2 regions of the Pantoea sp. R13S299 genome follow, and region 1 is predicted to be linked to the other one. Evidence: predicted binding sites of a transcription regulator. Region 1 holds the regulator's gene; the other holds the start of a gene.
The links. Region 1 encodes PhoB, which activates phosphate uptake and scavenging genes when phosphate is short. Its sites were predicted from a motif close to CTGTCATAAAACTGNCNNAT; they were not measured.

Region 1 (7,822 bases):
GACAGAACCAGAATTTACCGCCTCTGTGCGGCGTGCTAATGCTGCTGTGGCTACGCTATCAGCAGGTGAGCAGCCACTGGACTTTTATCAGACGGCGCTCTGGCGCCCGTTATCCCTGCGGCAGTTCCAGCTGGCTGTAACCTAATCCATTCATCTTGCGCACTTTAATCTGCACCGGGATGCGCTCTTTCATGGCTTCCACATGGCTGATCACCCCGATGGTTTTGCCGCTGGCGTTAAGCGCGTCCAGGGCATCCAGCGCGGTGTCCAGCGTCTGGGCATCCAGCGTGCCGAATCCCTCATCCAGAAACAGCGATTCGATGCGCGTTTTGTGGCTGACCAGATCCGATAACGCCAGCGCCAGCGCCAGACTCACCAGGAAGCTCTCGCCACCCGACAGCGTGCGGGTATCGCGCGCCGCATCGGCCTGCCAGGTATCGACGACATCCAGCTCCAGCAGATCCTGCGCCCGGCGCTGCAGCAGATAACGGCCATGCAGCCGATCGAGCTGACGATTTGCGAGCGCTACCAGGTGATCCAGCGTTAAGCCCTGGGCGAAGCGCCGGAACTTATCGCCGGTCGCGGAGCCGATCAGGTCGTTGAGTCGGCTCCACTGCGCCAGCACCACACCATCCTGTTCAATCTGCGTCATCAGGCTCTGCTGCCGTGCGCGCAGGCTGGCATCGCTGTGCAGCTGCTGCTGAATCTGACCCTGCTGGCTGGCGTTGTCGCGCAGTGCCAGCCGTAACTGCTCCAGCTGCTGCGCCAGCGCGTCGGCGGATTCCGGCATCGCATCGGGTTTCGCCTGCTGGTGGGTGCTGAGCCGCTGCTGCAGATCTGCCAGTCGCGCCTGCTGCTGCTGGCATTGCTGATCGAGCTGCTGCAGCTGCTGACGCAGTTGCAGCGCGATCTGCTCATCCAGCATCGCCGCGCGCAGGCTGGCTTCATCCGCGAATCCGGCGCTCTCCAGTGCCTGCAGCAGGGCGTTTTCCGCCTCAGCCAGTTTGCCGTTTAGCGTCTGACGCTGATTTTCCAGCCCCGACAGCTCACCCTGCAGGCGACTGACCTCGGCCTGCACCTGTTGCAGGGCAGTGAGCTGCTGCGCCAGCTGTTCATCAGACTGCTGAACGCGGGCCTGCATCTGCTGACGGGCGAGGGTGACCTCGCGATCGCCAAACAGTGCCTGACGCTGCTGGCGCATCTCGCTGAGCTGCGTCTGGCTCTGCTGCTGTTGCTGTTGACGGGTCGCGAGCTGCTGCTGTTCCTGCTCTGCCTGTTGTTGCAGAGCGGTGAGCTGGGTTTCGCCTTTTAACAGCTGCGGCTGCAGGTTAGCGAGCAACTGCTCACTCTCCTGCCAGCGCTGCCAGCGCCGCTGCTGTTCCGCCAGCCACGCATCGCGATCGGCGGCGTCCGGCAACGTCAGATTATGGGCGCTGAACTGCTGTTCCAGACGACTCTGCAATTGCGCCATGGCCTGCTGTTCCTGCTGCTGACGCTGCTGCAGCGCATCCAGCGCCTGCAGCAGGCTGGTCAGCGACTGCTGCGCCAGTTGTTCAGCCTGCAGATGCTGCTGCCAGGCCTGTGACTGCTGAAGATGATGATCTTTCGCGGCCTGACGCGCCTTTTCGGCGGCTTCCTGTGCCTGGCGCTGCTGCTCAAGCTGGCTTTCACGTTCGCTTTGCTGCTGCTGCCACGCGGCTAATGCCTCGCGATCGGCTAGTGGGAAGGTAAGTGCCAGCTCACCGCTCAGCGCCTGCCATTGCTGCTCAAGCTGATCAAGCTGTTGCTGCATCCCAGCGATTTCATCGAGCAGGATCTGCTGCTGCACCAGGGACTGCTTCAGCTGTTCGCCTTTTGCCGTGCCCGCTTCGCGCAAAGCGTCTGTCTGCTGTTGCAGGGCCGCCCGGCGCTGCTGGTTAGCACTTACTTCCAGTGTGCTGTAGGCCTCAACGGCGGGATGGGTGCAGGAGCCGCACAGCGGGCAGGGCTGATCGGCGGTGAGTCGGGCGCGATAATCGCTGAGATCGACAATCTGTTGCTCCAGCGCGCAGATTTTTTCGACGTCATCCAGCTGCTGCTTTTCGCGTTTCCACGTCTCGCGCAGGGTCTGGAGTTCCGCTTCACTCTGCTGATGCGCTTTTTCCAGCGCGGTGAGCCGCTGCTGGCGCTGGCCCAGCTGCTGGTGCAGCGGCTGCCACTGCGTTGAGAGCAGCAGCAGTTGCTGACGGGCCGGACGGCTGCTCTGCAGCTGGCTTAATGCCTGCCGCAGTGCAGCAGGTGGATGCTGTTCATGAAGCGAAGTGAGTGCCTGCTCCGCCTGCAACAGCGCCTGGCGGGCCTGTTGCTCTGCCAGCTGGCGCGGTTGCGCCTGTTGTGACTGCTCTTGCTGTTTCGCCTGCTGCGCGTCGATCTGTTGCTGCTGCTGTTCGCGTTGCTGTGTCAGTCCCGTCAGCGTCGCCTCACGCTGTGCCAGCAGGGAAAAGTTCTCCTGCCATACCGGCAGCGAAGCGCCCCAGTGCGCCAGATCGGCAAGCTGCTCACGTAACCGATGCTGTTCAGCCATCGCCTGCTGCCAGGCCGTGACCTTCCGTTTCTGCTCCGTCAGGCTGGCCTGAGTCTGGTCGGCATGCTGCTGCAGACGGCTGTTCTCCTGCTGCTGCTCCGCAAGGTGCTGCTGCAGCGTGCTGATCCGCTGATCCAGCGGCAGCACATGTTCCGTCAGCAGGTTCTCCTGCTGCTGCTGTTCCTGCAGCGCCTGCTGGCGGGCCGTCTGGCTGGCCGCGTAATTCTGCTGATGCTGCTGCTGTTGGTTCTGCGCCTGCTGCTGCACCGCGGTAAGCTGCTGACAGCGGCTCTCAGCCTGCTGCTGTTCGGTGCGTAACGCGTCGCGCTGCTGCAGTCTCACCCGCAGCTTTTCAGCCGGTTCACTGCGAGCCAGCCGCTGGCGATCCGTCTCTGCCGCCTGCGATGTGGCCTGGGCCTGCTGTACTGCCGCTTCAGCCTGCTCACTCTCCTGCTGTAACTGCTGCGCCTGCTGCTGCCACCGCTGCTGTTGCTGCGCCTGTTGATAGTGGGCGCTGAGCCGCTGTTCCGCGTCGGTCAGATCGCTGAGCTGCTGTTGCAGCGCATCGCGCGCGTCGCTATCCAGCAGCGCCATCGCACCCGCCTGGCTGCGCAGCAGATCCAGCTGAGTTTTCGCCTCTTTGTGCCGCTCATAGATGGCGGCGGAAATCAGGCCGTAAATTTCGGTGCCGGTCAGCTCCTCCAGCAGTTCGGCGCGCTCACTGGCTTTGGCATTAAGGAAGGCGGCGAACTGGCCCTGTGACAGCATCATCGACCGGGTAAAGCGTTCGAAATCAAGACCTGACAGAGTTTCGATCATCTTCAGCTTGTCACCGACTTTATCGGCAACAATGATGTTGTCGGCGCAGCGCGCCAGCTCAACGCGCGGTGCCTGCAGCTTGCCGTCGGCGGTGCCGCGCGCCCGGTTCTGGCTCCAGAAGGCGCGCCAGGCTTCGCCTTTGATCTCAAACTCGACTTCCGCCAGACATTCGGCGCAGTCGCGGGTCATCAGCGCATTCTGGCTCTGGGAAATCGCGCCCAGACGTGGCGTCTGGTGATAGAGCGCCAGGCAGATGGCATCCAGCAGGGTAGTTTTACCGGCCCCGGTGGCGCCGGTTATCGCAAACAGGCCGTTGCTGGCAAAGGGTTCGGCGCGGAAGTCGATGAACCATTCACCGCGCAGGGCGTTGAGGTTTTTGAACCGTAGCGTGAGGATCTTCATTGGGTCTCTTCCATGGCGGCCAGCGTCTGGCGGAACAGGGTGGTCATCTCATCGATTTGCGCCGGTTGCAGCTCCTCATCCAGCGCCAGGCGGCGGGCAAAGACCTCCTCCACCTTCAGTTCACTCAGGGTTTCGTTGTCAAGCCGCGCCAGGCTCTGCTGCCGCTGTTCACGGCTGCGGCGCAACAGCAGGACTTCGACCGGCAGCGTGGCGGTCAGGGTTTCGACCTGGCGCTGCAGATCGCTGAGGTACTCCTGGGTGGTGACTTCGATGTCGAGCCAGGTCGGCTTCTCCTGCTCTGCTGTGCTGAAGGCGTTTAACTGCGCCGCAATCTGCGCCAGCGATCCTTTCAGCACCTGCATGGGTTGCGACTGAGGCACCACCAGCGGCGTGACCGATTGCAGGCCGCTGGCCGCCAGCTCCAGCAGGAAGACGCTCTTTTCCGTGCCCAGCTCATCAAAGCTCAGTGGAATCGGCGAGCCGCTGTAGCGGATATGCTCGCTGCCTGCGACGCGCTGGGCGCGGTGAATATGGCCCAGCGCAATATAGTCAGCCGCCGGAAAGGCACTGGCCGGGAAGGCATCCAGCGTGCCGATATAGATGTCACGCACCGAATCGCTCTGGCTGACGCCAACGGTGGTGAGATGGCCGGTGGCGATTATCGGCAGCGCATAGCCCAGCGCCTGGGCGGCGGCGAAACGCTGCTGATAGTGATGGGCGATCGCCTCCAGCAGGGAGGTTTGTTTATCGCGTCCCGACTGACCCGCCCGGCTGCGCAGGATATCGCGTGGTCGCAGATAGGGAATGGCGCACAGTAGCGCGCCCGGTTCGCCCTGACGGGTGTTGAGCAGCAGCACATCATCCTGCGCCTGCGGCGTGGCGATGACCCGGGTGTTGAGACAGGCGAGCAGCTCGCGCGATTCATTGAGCGTCGCCACGGAGTCGTGGTTGCCCGCCAGCACAATCAGCTGACAGCCGGTAGGCTGCAGCGCCACCACAAAGCGGTTAAACATCTCGCGGGCGTAGCTAGGCGGCGTGCCGGTATCAAACAGATCGCCTGCAATAATCAATGCATCTACCTGATGCTGTTCAATCTGGATCAACAGCCAGTCGAGAAACGCCTGATGTTCGGCTGCCCGACTTTTGTTGTAGAAGAACTGCCCCAGATGCCAGTCCGCAGTATGAATGATGCGCATGATGAGTCCCTGCCGTTGTGATTCGCCCGGCGATTATACTGGCTCTGCAGCCAAAGCAAAAAATTGTCGCTGCGCTGTCATAAATGATTACCAACGGCGTTACAGGCAGGTTATGTTTTTCATAAAAGTGTCACAAATCTGACGCATAATGGCGCCGCGAATCTCAGTGACAGCCGTCATAATCAGCAGGAGTAATAATGGCTAAGCGCATTTTGGTTGTGGAGGATGAAGCCCCCATCCGTGAAATGTTGTGTTTTGTTCTGGAGCAGAACGACTATCAGCCAATCGAGGCGGAAGATTATGACAGCGCCGTTGGCAAGCTGATTGAACCCTGGCCCGATCTGATTTTACTGGACTGGATGTTACCCGGAGGCAGCGGTATTCAGTTTATCAAACATCTGAAACGTGAGGCGATGACCCGCGATATTCCGGTGATGATGCTCACCGCACGCGGTGAAGAGGAAGATCGGGTGCGTGGCCTGGAAGTGGGCGCCGACGATTACATTACCAAGCCGTTTTCACCCAAAGAGCTGATGGCGCGGATTAAAGCGGTAATGCGCCGTATTTCACCGATGGCGGTGGAAGAGGTGATTGAGATGCAGGGACTGAGTCTGGATCCCTCTTCACATCGCGTGATGTCCGAAACCACGCCGCTGGAGATGGGCCCCACCGAATATAAGCTGCTGCACTTCTTTATGACGCACCCGGAGCGCGTGTACAGCCGCGAACAGCTGCTGAACCACGTCTGGGGCACCAATGTGTATGTGGAAGATCGTACAGTCGATGTTCACATTCGCCGTTTACGTAAAGCGCTGGAAGTCTCCGGCCACGATCGCATGGTACAAACCGTCCGTGGAACAGGGTATCGTTTCTCTGCCCGCTACTAAACGGAGCCTTTACCGTGCTGGAACGCCTCTCCTGGAAGAGATTACTGACAGAACTGCTGCTGGCCTGTCTGCCTGCGGCGCTGCTGGGCCTGCTGTTTGGCGGTTTGCCCTGGTGGCTGCTGCTGAGCGTGGTCATGGTCCTGTTATGGCATTTCCACAATCTGATGCGGCTGTCGCACTGGCTGTGGCTCGACCGCACCATGACGCCGCCTGCCGGGCGTGCCAGCTGGGAGCCGCTGTTTTATGGTCTTTACCAGATGCAACTGCGCAACCGGCGGCGGCGGCGTGAACTCGGTAATCTGATTAAGCGTTTCCGCAGCGGCGCCGAGTCGCTGCCGGATGCGGTGATCCTGACCACGGAAGAGGGCACCATTTTCTGGTGTAACGGCCTGGCGCAGCAGCACCTGGGCCTGCGCTGGCCGGAAGATAATGGCCAGAACATCCTTAATCTGCTGCGTTATCCGGAGTTTTCCCGCTATCTGCGCCAGCGCGATTTCGACAAGCCGTTGACGCTGGTGCTGAACAACAAACTTCATATGGAATTTCGCGTCATGCCCTACAGCGAGGGGCAGTGGCTGCTGGTGGCGCGTGATGTGACGCAGATGCATCAGCTGGAAGGGGCACGTCGCAACTTCTTTGCCAACGTCAGCCATGAGTTACGCACGCCGCTCACGGTGCTGCAGGGCTATCTGGAGATGATGAACGATTCGGTGATGAGCGAGCCTTCGCGCAGTAAAGCGCTGCACACGATGTCGGAGCAGACGCGCCGTATGGACAGCCTGGTCAAACAGCTGCTGACGCTGTCGCGCATCGAAGCCGCACCGGCGATCGATCTGAAAGAGAAGGTTGATGTGCCGGTGATGCTCAAATTACTGCAGCATGAGGCGGCGACGCTGAGTGGCGGTCGTCACGATATCCATTTCCACACCGATCCCCATCTGAAAGTGTTTGGCAACGATGAACAGCTGCGTAGTGCCATCTCCAATCTGGTTTACAATGCGGTGAATCATACGCCGGACGGCACGCGGATCGATATCAGCTGGCTGCGCGGCAAACAAGGGGCTACTTTCCGGGTATGCGACAACGGGCCGGGTATCGCCTCAGAACATATTCCGCGTCTGACAGAGCGTTTCTACCGCGTCGATAAAGCACGTTCGCGCGCCACTGGCGGCAGCGGGCTGGGGCTGGCGATTGTGAAACATGCTCTGAGTCACCATAACGCGCGGCTCGATATCACCAGCGTACCGAATAAAGAGACCTGTTTTACCTTTACGCTGCCTGCGAGGTTGATTGTCAGCAGCGTGATGCAGGAGAATGCCGTTCATTAATCGCTGCCGGATCTCCCTGATGCGCCTCCTTGTTTTGTTGATCGTCTCTCTGCTGCCGGGTCTGGCTCTGGCCCAGCCCGGCACGCTCTCCGGCAATCTCAGCAGCGTGGGATCCGATACGCTCGGCTATCTGATGACCCTGTGGGGCGAAGATTTCAGTCGCCAGGCGCCGGGCGTGAATGTGCAGGTTCAGGCCTCCGGTTCTTCGACCGCGCCCACTGCCCTGGCGGCGGGCGCCGCACAGCTCGGGCCGATGAGCCGCCCGATGCAGGCCGATGAGCGGCAGGCTTTTGAGGCGCGCTACGGTTATCCGCCGCTGGCGGTGCCGGTGGCGATGGATGCGCTGGTGGTGGTAGTGAATCAGCGCAATCCGCTGCAGCAGATTGAACCGCGTCAGCTCGACGCCATCTTCTCCGTTACCCGCCTGTGTGGCGCGCACAGCGTGCCGCTGCGCTGGGGCGATCTCGGTTTAACCGGCGCGCAGTGGAATAAACGACCCATTCAGCGCTATGGCCGTAACTCCGCCTCCGGCACCTGGGGTTTCTTCAAGCAGCAGGTGCTGTGCAAAGGCGATTTCCGCAGCGACGTGGCGGAGTTTCCTGGGTCGGCCGCAGTGGTGCAGGCGGT
Region 2 (7,822 bases), on a different contig from region 1:
ATGCGATGCAGCAGGCCGCGCCTGCCTTCGCCGATGATGAAGATATCATGATGCTCTATGGCGACGTGCCGCTGATCACTCAGGCGACATTACAGCGCCTGCGTGAAGCAAAACCGCAGGGCGGCATTGGCTTACTCACCGTGGTACTGGATGACCCTACCGGCTATGGCCGTATTGTGCGTGAGAATGACACCATCACCGGCATTATCGAACAGAAAGATGCCAGCCCGGCGCAGCTCACCATTAAAGAGATCAATACCGGCATCCTGATCGCCAACGGCGGCGATTTAAAACGCTGGCTGGCGCAGCTCACCAACAACAATGCGCAGGGTGAGTATTACATCACCGATATTATCGCGCTGGCGCATCAGGAAGGACAGGTGATCAACGCGGTCCATCCGGCTCGCATCAGTGAAACCGATGGCGTGAATAACCGGCTGCAGCTGGCGACATTGGAGCGCACTTACCAGTCTGAACAGGCGGAAAAACTGCTGCTGGCCGGCGTGATGCTGCGCGATCCGGCGCGTTTTGACCTGCGCGGGACGCTGACGCATGGACGGGATGTCGAAATCGACACTAATGTCATTATTGAAGGCCAGGTCACGCTGGGTTCGCGTGTCAAAATCGGCGCGGGCTGCATCATCAAAAACAGTGTGATTGGCGATGATTGTGAAATCAGCCCGTATACGGTGATCGAGGATGCTAATCTCGCCACCGCCTGCACCGTCGGGCCATTTGCCCGTCTGCGTCCTGGCAGCGAGCTGGCACACGCCGCCCACGTGGGCAATTTCGTCGAAATGAAGAAAGCGCGTCTGGGTAAGGGATCGAAAGCGGGTCACCTCTCCTATCTGGGTGATGCGGAGATTGGCGACAACGTGAACATTGGTGCAGGCACGATCACCTGCAACTACGACGGCGCGAACAAATTCAAAACCGTGATTGGCGATGACGTGTTTGTCGGCTCAGATACGCAGCTGGTGGCCCCGGTGAGCGTTGCGTCAGGCACCACCATTGCGGCGGGCACCACCATCATGAAGGATGTGACTGAGGCCGGTCTGGTCTATAACCGTAAAGAGCAGAATCACAAAGCGGACTGGCAGCGTTCGGTGAAGAAAAAATAAATTTTTTAACGGCCCGCTTTATGCGGGCCGATGCAGTGCAGTGCCAAAACTATAATCCCCACTCTCTACAAGGCTCGGGGAACCGGCAAAGCCGGATATCAGGTCGCATGACAACAGAAGTGGCGAAAAGCCATGTAGTCAGGAAAACATCATTATGTGTGGAATTGTTGGTGCAGTAGCGCAACGCGATATCGCAGAGATTCTGCTGGAAGGTCTGCGTCGTCTTGAATATCGCGGATATGATTCGGCCGGTCTGGCCGTGGTCGATCGTCAGGGGCACGTCACGCGCCTGCGGCGGTTAGGAAAAGTGCAGAAACTGGCGGAAGCCGCTGAACAGCAGCCGCTGATCGGTGGCACCGGCATCGCGCACACGCGCTGGGCAACCCATGGTGAGCCGTCGGAAGCGAATGCGCATCCGCACATCTCTGAGCACATCATCATCGTGCACAACGGCATCATTGAAAACCATGAGCCGTTGCGCGCAGAGCTGATTGAACGCGGCTACGTCTTTGCCTCTGAGACCGACACCGAAGTGGTCGCGCATCTGGTTCACTGGGAGCAGAAGCAGGGCGGTTCGCTGCGTGAAGTCGTGCTGCGTGTGATCCCACAGCTGCGCGGTGCCTATGGCATGGTGATCATGGACAGCCGCGATCCGTCACTGCTGGTGGCGGCCCGTTCCGGCAGCCCGCTGGTGATTGGCCGTGGGATGGGTGAAAACTTTATCGCCTCGGATCAGCTAGCCCTGCTGCCGGTGACCCGTCGGTTCATCTATCTGGAAGAGGGTGATATCGCCGAGATCAGTCGTCGTGATGTCACGATTATTGACCGTGAAGGCAACACCGTGACGCGTGCCGAAATCGAATCGAACCTGCAATATGATGCCGGTGATAAAGGCATTTACCGTCATTACATGCAGAAAGAGATCTACGAGCAGCCGATGGCGCTGAAAAGCACTCTCAGCGGCCGGTTCAGCCAGGGACAGGTTGACCTCAGCGAACTGGGCGCGGGCGCAGAAGCGTTGCTGAGCCAGGTAGAGCATATCCAGATTATCGCCTGCGGTACCTCCTACAACTCCGGCATGGTGTCACGCTACTGGTTTGAGTCGCTGGCCAACCTGCCTTGTGATGTGGAGATCGCCTCGGAGTTCCGCTATCGCAAGTCAGCGGTGCGCAAAAATAGCCTGCTGATCACTCTGTCACAGTCGGGTGAAACGGCAGATACCCTGGCGGCGCTGCGCCTCTCTAAAGAACTGGGCTACCTGGGTTCGCTGGCGGTCTGTAATGTGGCCGGTTCGTCACTGGTGCGGGAATCTGACCTGGCACTGATGACCAAAGCGGGCACCGAAATCGGCGTCGCCTCTACTAAAGCGTTCACCACCCAGTTAGCGGTGCTGCTGATGCTGGTGGCGAAACTGGGCCGTCTGAAAGGCATGTCTGCCGAGAAGGAGCATGAGATCGTTCATGCCCTGCAGGCGTTGCCGAACCGTATTGAGCAGATGCTGGCGCAGGATAAGCTGATTGAGAATCTGGCAGAAGGCTTCTCTGACAAGCATCACGCGCTGTTCCTGGGCCGTGGCGATCAATACCCGATTGCTATGGAAGGGGCGCTGAAGCTCAAGGAGATCTCCTATATTCATGCGGAAGCCTACGCCGCAGGCGAGCTGAAACATGGCCCGCTGGCGCTGATTGATGCTGACATGCCGGTGATCGTGGTGGCGCCTAACAACGAACTGCTGGAGAAGCTCAAATCCAACATCGAAGAGGTGCGCGCACGCGGCGGTCTGCTCTATGTGTTTGCCGATCAGGATGCAGGCTTCAGCGACAGTGACGGCATGAAGATTATTCCGTTGCCGCATGTCGAAGAGGTGATTGCACCTATCTTCTACACCGTACCATTGCAGCTACTCTCCTATCACGTCGCCCTGATCAAAGGCACCGACGTCGATCAGCCTCGTAACCTGGCAAAATCGGTTACCGTAGAATAACCTGGTGGGCCCCGTCGCGGGCCCACTTCATTCTGGCCCTCTGTCATATAACTGTCATATTTCGTACATTTCACTGTCATCAAACTGTCCTATTTTCCCTCCTGCAGCAATCACAGACTCTTACTAAAACGGCCCCGAGCCTGACTTTTCTCCCCTGGAGGGAACATGACACTGATGCGTAGCACCGTAGCCCGAATCCTCGCCACCACCTTCGCCGTAAGCGCGGTATCTGCTTTTGCGGCCACCGATCTGACTGGCGCAGGCGGGACGTTCCCGGCGCCGGTTTATGCCAAGTGGGCAGCAGAGTATCAGCAAGCCACCGGTAGCAAAATTAACTACCAGGGCATCGGTTCATCTGGCGGCGTGAAACAGATCATCGCCAAAACTGTTGATTTCGGTGCGTCCGATGCGCCAATGAAAGATGAAGATCTGCAGAAAAATGGCCTGTTCCAGTTCCCTACCGTGATCGGTGGCGTGGTACTCGCGGTTAACCTGCCAGGCATCAAGTCAGGCCAGCTGACGCTGGATGGCAAAACCGTCGGTGATATCTACCTCGGCACCATCAAAAAGTGGAATGACCCGGCGATCGCCAAACTTAACCCGGGCGTAAAACTGCCAGAGACCAACATCAACGTGGTACGTCGCGCGGATGGTTCAGGCACCTCATTCGTCTTCACCAGTTATCTGGCGAAAGTGAACCCGGACTGGAACAGCAAAATTGGTAAAGGCAACACCGTTAACTGGCCAGTGGGTCTGGGCGGTAAAGGCAACGACGGCGTCGCCGCGTTTGTTCAGCGTCTGCCAGGTTCAATCGGCTACGTGGAATATGCCTACGCCAAACAGAACAACCTGACCTACACCAAACTGGTTGATGCCGATGGTAAAGCGGTCGCACCAAGCGAGACCAGCTTCAGTAATGCCGCGAAAGGCGCTGACTGGAGCAAATCGTTCGCACAGGATCTGACCTTCCAGAAGGGCGCGGATGCCTGGCCAATCTCCTCAACCACCTTCATTCTGATCTACAAAGATCAGGCGAATGCGGCCAAAGGCGCTGAAGTGCTGAAGTTCTTCGACTGGGCTTACAAGAAAGGCAGCAAAACCGCCACTGCGCTGGATTATGCTGCGCTGCCAGAGAGCGTGACCGAGCAGATTCGCGCCGCCTGGAAAGCCAATATCAAAGACAGTTCTGGTAAAGCGCTTTATCAGTAATTGACCGACCCTGACCGGACAGCGGTCCGGTCAGACCCAACGGGCGGCTCATGCCGCCCTGATAACTTCTGAAGACTGAGACTTCTATGGCTGCAACGAAGCCGGCATTCAAAGCCCCAGGTAAACAAGGTGACAAGATTTTTGGCGCGCTGGTCAGGCTGGCTGCGCTGATTGTGCTGTTACTGATGGGCGGCATTATTGTCTCCCTGATCATCTCCTCGTGGCCCAGCATCCAGAAGTTTGGTTTCGCCTTTTTGTGGACCAAAACCTGGGATGCGCCCAACGAACAATTTGGCGCACTGGTACCGATCTACGGCACCCTTGTGACCTCTATCATCGCCCTGATTATCGCCGTGCCGGTGAGTTTTGGTATCGCGCTGTTCCTGACCGAACTCTCACCCGCCTGGCTGCGTCGCCCGCTGGGTACCGCCATTGAGCTGCTGGCGGCTATCCCGAGTATCGTTTACGGCATGTGGGGGCTGTTTGTCTTCGCGCCGCTGTTTGCCGAATATTTTCAGACGCCGGTTAACGACGTGATGTCGGGCATTCCGATTGTCGGCGAACTCTTCTCCGGCCCCGCTTTCGGTATCGGTATTCTCGCGGCGGGTGTGATTCTGGCAATCATGATCATCCCGTACATTGCCTCGGTCATGCGCGACGTATTTGAGCAGACCCCAGTGATGATGAAAGAGTCAGCCTACGGTATCGGCTGCACCACCTGGGAAGTGATCTGGCGCGTCGTACTGCCCTTCACCAAAAATGGCGTGATTGGCGGCGTGATGCTGGGACTGGGTCGTGCGCTGGGTGAGACCATGGCGGTGACCTTTATCATCGGCAACACCTACCAGCTCGACAGCCCGTCGCTGTTTATGCCGGGTAACAGCATTACCTCCGCGCTGGCCAACGAATTCGCTGAAGCGGAGTCAGGCGTGCATGTTGCCGCGCTGATGGAGCTGGGACTGATCCTGTTTGTGATTACCTTTATCGTGCTGGCAATTTCAAAGCTGATGATTATGCGACTGCAGAAAAGTGAAGGAGCGCGCTCATGACCACCATTGAAATTCAGGCGCGCGCCGAACTGGACGCATCACGCCGTAAAATGCAGTCCTGGCGCAGCACTAAAAATAAAATTGCGCTGTCGCTGTCGCTGCTGACCATGGCGTTTGGCCTGTTCTGGCTGGTGTGGATCCTGTTCACCACCGTTACGCGCGGCGTGGATGGGCTTTCCTGGTCCCTGTTCACCGAATCAACGCCACCGCCGAATACGGCGGGTGGCGGTCTGGCGAACGCCCTGGCCGGCAGTGGATTACTGATTTTCTGGTCTACTTTCTTTGGCACACCACTGGGCATTATGGCGGGCATCTACCTGGCGGAGTATGGGCGCAAATCGGCCCTGTCAGAAATCATCCGCTTTATTAACGACATTCTGCTTTCGGCCCCCTCCATTGTGGTCGGCCTGTTCGTCTACACACTGGTGGTGGCGAAGATGCAGCACTTCTCCGGCTGGGCCGGGGTGATTGCGCTGGCGCTGCTGCAGGTGCCGATTGTGATTCGTACCACCGAAAACATGCTGCGTCTGGTGCCCGACAGCATGCGTGAAGCGGCTTATGCGCTCGGCACGCCCAAGTGGAAGATGATCTCGGCCATCACCCTGAAAGCCTCCGTCTCAGGAATCATCACCGGCGTGCTGCTGGCGATTGCCCGCATCGCAGGTGAAACGGCCCCGCTGCTGTTTACGGCACTGTCGAACCAGTTCTGGAGCACCGACATGATGCAGCCGCTGGCGAACCTGCCAGTCACCATCTTCAAGTTCGCCATGAGCCCGTTCGCCGAATGGCAGAGCCTGGCCTGGGCAGGCGTGTTGATTATTACCCTCTGCGTGCTGCTGCTGAACATTGTGGCGCGGGTGATTTTCTCCAAAGGTAAACACGGTTAACTTCCGGCGCGGCCCTGTGCGGCGCCGTATAAGAGAGATGAATTATGAGTATCGTGACAGCATCAGCCGATAAAATTCAGGTCCGTAATCTGAACTTCTATTACGGCAAGTTTCATGCGCTGAAGAACATCAATCTGGATATCGCTAAGAATCAGGTCACCGCGTTTATCGGGCCATCGGGCTGTGGTAAGTCGACCCTGCTGCGTACCTTCAATAAAATGTACTCACTTTATCCGGAGCAGCGGGCTGAAGGTGACATTCTGCTGGATGGCGAAAACATTCTGGCGACCCAGCAGGATATCGCGCTGCTGCGCGCCCGCGTCGGCATGGTGTTCCAGAAGCCGACGCCGTTCCCGATGTCGATCTATGACAATATCGCCTTTGGCGTACGCCTGTTTGAAAAGCTGTCGCGTGCCGATATGGATGAGCGCGTACAGTGGGCGCTGACCAAAGCGGCGCTGTGGAATGAAACCAAAGACAAGCTGCATCAGAGCGGTTACAGTCTCTCCGGCGGCCAGCAGCAGCGTCTGTGCATTGCGCGCGGTATCGCCATTCGCCCGGAAGTGTTGTTGCTGGATGAGCCCTGCTCCGCGCTGGATCCTATCTCGACCGGCCGTATTGAAGAGCTGATCACCGAGCTGAAGCAGGATTACACCGTGGTGATTGTGACGCACAACATGCAGCAGGCGGCACGCTGCTCTGACCATACCGCTTTCATGTACCTGGGCGAGCTGATTGAGTTCAGCGACACCGACACGCTGTTCACCAAGCCCGCGCAGAAGCAAACCGAAGACTACATTACTGGCCGCTACGGCTGATCTGACAGGAGATCGACATGGATAATCTGAATCTGAATAAGCACATCTCCGGTCAGTTCAATGCCGAACTGGAGCATATCCGTACCCAGGTGATGATCATGGGCGGCATGGTCGAGCAACAGCTGACCGATGCCATTACTGCGATGCATAATCTGGATGGTGAACTGGCGCAGCGGGTGATCGACGGCGACCAGAAGGTCAATATGATGGAAGTGGAGATTGATGAAGCCTGCGTGCGCATCATCGCCAAACGTCAGCCGACCGCAATCGATTTGCGACTGGTGATGGCGATCATCAAAACCATTTCCGAGCTGGAGCGAATTGGTGACGTGGCCGAGAAGATCAGCCGCACGGCGCTGGAGAAGTTTGGTCAGCAGCATCTTCCGCTGCTGGTGAGTCTCGAGTCGCTGGGGCGTCACACCGTGCAGATGCTGCATGATGTGCTGGATGCCTTTGCCCGCATGGATCTCAATGAAGCGATCACTATCTACCGTGAAGATAAAAAGGTGGATAAAGAGTATGAAGGCATTGTGCGTCAGCTGATGACCTACATGATGGAAGATCCGCGCACGATTCCCAGCGTGCTGACGGCACTGTTCTGTGCTCGCGCCATTGAGCGCATCGGCGATCGTTGCCAGAACATCTGCGAAATCATCTTCTATTTCGTCAAAGGTCAGGATTTCCGTCACGTTGGCGGTGACCGTCTTGATGAATTACTGTCGGGCGACGACGGCAGCAACAAACCTTCCTGATC

Region 2: a site for PhoB is predicted at 3,146-3,165, ahead of pstS (phosphate ABC transporter substrate-binding protein PstS). Genes of this name have one in related genera too.

The regions. Positions count from the first base shown of each region.
Region 1 is NZ_JBLYEF010000001.1:93,916-101,737, forward strand. Features, by position in the region: gene ACN1CO_RS00495 (AAA family ATPase) at 110-3,784, opposite strand; gene sbcD (exonuclease subunit SbcD) at 3,781-4,980, opposite strand; gene phoB (phosphate response regulator transcription factor PhoB) at 5,178-5,867, shown strand; gene phoR (phosphate regulon sensor histidine kinase PhoR) at 5,882-7,195, shown strand; gene ACN1CO_RS00515 (PstS family phosphate ABC transporter substrate-binding protein) at 7,215-7,822, shown strand, end outside.
Region 2 is NZ_JBLYEF010000006.1:218,767-226,588, reverse strand. Features, by position in the region: gene glmU (bifunctional UDP-N-acetylglucosamine diphosphorylase/glucosamine-1-phosphate N-acetyltransferase GlmU) at 1-1,121, shown strand, start outside; gene glmS (glutamine--fructose-6-phosphate transaminase (isomerizing)) at 1,276-3,105, shown strand; gene pstS (phosphate ABC transporter substrate-binding protein PstS) at 3,271-4,314, shown strand; gene pstC (phosphate ABC transporter permease PstC) at 4,401-5,363, shown strand; gene pstA (phosphate ABC transporter permease PstA) at 5,360-6,250, shown strand; gene pstB (phosphate ABC transporter ATP-binding protein PstB) at 6,295-7,068, shown strand; gene phoU (phosphate signaling complex protein PhoU) at 7,086-7,820, shown strand.